2 regions of the Streptomyces sp. NPDC056480 genome follow, and region 2 is predicted to be linked to the other one. Evidence: riboswitches for the same ligand, from Rfam matches in the RefSeq annotation. Region 2 holds a riboswitch; the other holds the start of a gene.
What was found. Region 2 has a riboswitch for S-adenosylmethionine ahead of thrC (threonine synthase). Riboswitches for the same ligand answer to the same signal wherever they lie in the genome.
Positions count from the first base shown of each region.

Region 1: it holds a riboswitch for S-adenosylmethionine, as region 2 does, so the genes downstream of both, ACFQ79_RS34430 (aminotransferase class V-fold PLP-dependent enzyme) here and thrC (threonine synthase) in region 2, are expected to answer to the same signal.

Region 1 is NZ_JBHTSA010000128.1:13,245-15,440, forward strand. It holds gene ACFQ79_RS34430 (aminotransferase class V-fold PLP-dependent enzyme) at 1-1,356, opposite strand, end outside; SAM riboswitch class IV at 1,611-1,727, opposite strand; gene trpD (anthranilate phosphoribosyltransferase) at 1,816-2,196, opposite strand, start outside.
Region 2 is NZ_JBHTSA010000118.1:3,151-5,346, reverse strand. It holds gene ACFQ79_RS33495 (glucosyl-3-phosphoglycerate synthase) at 1-733, opposite strand, end outside; SAM riboswitch class I at 883-1,027, shown strand; gene thrC (threonine synthase) at 1,021-2,196, shown strand, end outside.

The DNA of each region.
Region 1 (2,196 bases), on a different contig from region 2:
CACGGCGCCGACGAACCGCTCCACGTGCTCGTCCGGCGTACCGGCGCCGAAGCTCACCCGGATGGCGTTGAGCGACCTCTCCCCCGGGGCCGCCTCGGGGGCGCCGCACTCGCCCGGGTCCTGCGGGTCGCTGCCGAGCAGCGTGCGGACCAGCGGGTGGGCGCAGAAGAGGCCGTCGCGGACGCCGATGCCGTACTCGGCGGAGAGCGCGGCGGCGAAGTGGGAGCTGTTCCAGCCCTCCACGACGAAGGAGATGACGCCGACGCGCGGCGCGTCGTCGCCGAACAGCGAGAGCACCTTGACCTCGGGGACCTCGGCGAGCCCCTCCCGGACCTTGGCGATCAGGTGCCGCTCGCGCGCGACGAGGGTGTCGAAGCCGGCCTCGGTGAGCGCCTTGCAGGCGGAGGCGATGGAGTACACGCCGATGACGTTCGGGGAACCGGCCTCGTGCCGGGCCGCGGTGGTGTGCCACTCCACGTCCACACCGCCGTCGGCCCGACGGGCCACCTTGCGGGAGGCGCCGCCGCCCGCGAGGTAGGGCTCGGAGTCCCGCAGCCAGTCGGCGCGGCCCGCGAGGACGCCGGAGCCGAAGGGCGCGTACAGCTTGTGCCCGGAGAAGGCGATCCAGTCCACGTCGAGCTCCTGGACGGAGACCGGGTGGTGCGGCGCGAGCTGGGCGGCGTCGAGCACGATCCGGGCGCCGTGGGCGTGCGCGGCGGCGGCGAGTTCCTTCACCGGCCACAGCTCACCGGTGACGTTGGAGGCGCCGGTGACGCAGACGAGGGCGGGACCGTAGGGGTCGCGGTCGGCGAGCGCGCGCTCCAGGGTGGCGACGGCCTGCTCCGGGGTGCGCGGCGCGTTGAGGTAGGTGACGCGGGCGTCCCTCCAGGGCAGCAGCGAGGCGTGGTGCTCGGTCTCGAAGACGAAGACCTGGCAGTCGGCCGGGAGCGTGGCGGCGAGCAGGTTGAGCGAGTCGGTGGTGGAGCGGGTGAAGACGACCTGGTCGCCGGGGCGGCAGTCGAGGAACTCGGCGACCGTGACGCGGCTGTTCTCGAAGAGGTCGGTGGAGAGCTGGGAGAGGTACCCGGCGCCGCGGTGGACGCTGCCGTAGTAGGGGGCGTACGCGGCGACGTCGTCCCACACCCGCTGGAGGGCCGGCGCGCTGGCCGCGTAGTCGAGCGCCGCGTAGGTCACCTCGCCGCCGGTGACGAGCGGGACGGTGACGTCCCGGCCGAGCACGGGCAGCGGGGCGGCGCAGCAGGGATCGGCGGACTCGGCGGCGGTCTCGGCGGAAGCGGTCTCGACGAGGGCGGCGGTCTCGGCGGTGGCGACGGCGGCGTCAGGGCGTGCGGACATGGCGGTATCTCCCGGCGGGCGGTGCGGAATGGCTTCGGTGATCCCGTACGCGGCCGGAGACGGCGGGGTACGGGTGAGATGCCTCGGAAGAACACGGGTGCACAGGTGCACGGAGAGACTCAGGGGTACACGGGGTACGCGGAAGTGACCCTGATCCGATGATCCGAGGGTGAAGAAGGGGCGTACTCGCCCTATCGCATTCGCTTGCTCACGGAAAAAGCTCCTCGAGAGACCAGGACCCCTGGTGTTCGAGGGGTCCGCGCTTGCCGTAGACCTCGCTGCCTACGGCCTGGTCATCACCCGGGGCACCCCGCCACGGACGGAGGGTTGCCGGACAGCAAGCCGGGGCCAAAACGCTGTCACTCGTGACCTGTAGAGCATCCTGCCACATGATCGCCGAAGCGCAAGACCCCGGTCCGCATGCTGGACCGGGGTCGGGGGCGTACGACGCGCGCGGGGTCAGGCGTTGCTGGCGGCGACCCAGCGCTCCAGGGCCCGGCGGGCCTCGCCGGAGTCGATGGCCTCCGCGGCCCTCTCCATGCCGGCGCGGATCTGCTCCGCCAGGGTGCCCTCCCCCGGCGCGAGCGCGGTGAGCGCCGCCGCGGAGTTGAGCAGCACCGCGTCCCGTACCGGACCGGTCTCCCCCGCGAGCAGCCGGCGGGCCACATCTGCGTTGTAGGAGGCGTCCGCGCCGCGCAGCGCCTCCACGGGGACGAGGTCGATGCCGACGTCCCGGGGGTCGAAGGCCTCCTCCCGCACCGCGCCGTCGCGGACCACCCAGACCCGCGAGGTGGCGGTGGTGGTCAGCTCGTCGAGGCCGTCGTCGCCGCGGAAGACGAG
Region 2 (2,196 bases):
GCCGGTGCTTGCGCACCCCCACGTCCACCTGCGCGAGCGCGTCGAGGCCCACCGTGTGCAGCGCGTCCACGAGCAGGCCGAGCTCCACCCCGTAACCGACCGGGAAGGGCAGCCGTTCGAGGAGGGACCGGCGCGCCGCGTACTCGCCGCCCAGCGGCTGTACGAAACCGGCCAGCTGCGGCCAGTGCAGATTCAGGAGCGGGCGGGCCACGAGCTCCGTCACCCGACCCCCCTGACCGGGAGTGTCCCCGAACGGGCGGTCGTACATCGCCTTCACGAAGTCCACGTCCGGGTCGGTGAGCAGCGGGCCCACGATCCCCGACACGAAGTCCGCCGAGAAGTCCCGCAGGTCCGCGTCGATGAAGCACACGACGTCCCCGGTGGTCACCATCAGCGACCGCCACAGGACCTCGCCCTTGCCCGGCACGGCCGGTATCCGGGGGAGTATCGCGTCCCGCGCGACCACGCGGGCCCCGGCCGCCGCCGCCACCTCCGCCGTACGGTCCGTGGAGCCCGAGTCGATCACCACCAGCTCGTCGACGAGCGGCACCGCCTCCGACATGAGCTCGCGCCGGATCACGGTGACGATGTCACCCACCGTCGCCTCCTCGTTCAGCGCCGGCAGGACGACGCTGACCTTCGTGTTCCGCTTCGCGGCGAGGATCCGCTCCAGCGGCCGGTCCGCCACGGACCAGGACCGCCGGTCCAGCCAGCGCTCCACCTCTTCCAGCACGTGATCTCCATCTCGCGGTTCGGACGGCCGGTCCAAGCGTCCGGGCCTTCGGTTACAGTCTTGAACAACGCGGATGCCCGATGCACGTCGGGGTGCCGCCCGCGCCGGAGCGCAGGAACGAAAGTTCACCGCGCTTCACAATCGAATACCGCTCATCCAGAGGGGCAGAGGGAAACGGCCCGTTGAAGCCCCGGCAACCCTCCAGTCGGTTACTCGTCCTCCAGCGAGGCTCCCGGCTAGGGAAGGTGCCAAATCCGTCTCATGGCGAAAAATTCGTCATGGGAAAGATGAGGAGAAAGGGCCTCGCCTCCATGGCTGTACAGACTGCTACCCCCGCCACTTCGGTCGACCTCGGACCCGCGTCCGGACTCTCCTGTCGCGAATGCGGTGAAGTCTTCCCGCTCGGCCCGATCTTCGCCTGCGAGCTCTGTTTCGGACCGCTCGAAGTCGCGTACGACCTCCCCACCGGTGACCCCGAGGCACTGCGCAAGCAGATCGAGGCCGGCCCCGCCAACATCTGGCGCTACGCCCCGCTGCTGCCCGTCCCCGCCGACGTCGCCGACAAGCCCAACCTGAACCCGGGCTGGACCAAGCTCGTCCAGGCCGACAACCTCGCCCGCGAGATCGGCGTCGCCCCCGGCAGGCTCTTCGTCAAGGACGACTCCGGCAACCCGACCCACTCCTTCAAGGACCGGGTCGTCGCCCAGGCCATCGAGGCCGCCCGCGCCTTCGGCTTCACCACCCTCTCCTGCTCCTCCACCGGCAACCTGGCCGGCGCCGTCGGCGCCGCCGCCGCCCGCGCCGGCTTCCGCTCCTGCGTGTTCATCCCGCACGACCTGGAGCAGGGCAAGGTCGTCATGGCCGGTGTCTACGGCGGTGACCTCGTCGCCATCGAGGGCAACTACGACGACGTCAACCGCTTCTGCTCCGAGCTCATCGGCGACCCGCTGGGCGAGGGCTGGGGCTTCGTCAACGTCAACCTCCGCCCCTACTACGGCGAGGGCTCCAAGACGCTGGCGTACGAGATCTGCGAGCAGCTCGGCTGGGTCATCCCCGACCAGCTCGTCATCCCGATCGCCTCCGGCTCCCAGCTCACGAAGATCGACAAGGGTCTCCAGGAGCTCATCAAGCTGGGCCTCGTCGAGGACAAGCCGTACAAGATCTTCGGCGCGCAGGCCGAGGGCTGCTCCCCGGTGTCGGTGGCCTTCAAGGCCGGCCACGACGTCGTACGGCCCCAGAAGCCGAACACGATCGCCAAGTCGCTCGCGATCGGCAACCCGGCCGACGGCCCGTACGTCCTCGACATCGCCCGCCGCACCGGCGGCGCCGTGGAGGACGTGAACGACGAGCAGGTCGTGGACGCGATCAAGCTCCTCGCGCAGACCGAGGGCATCTTCGCCGAGACCGCGGGCGGCGTGACCGTCGGCGTCACGAAGAAGCTCGTCGAGAACGGGCTGATCGAC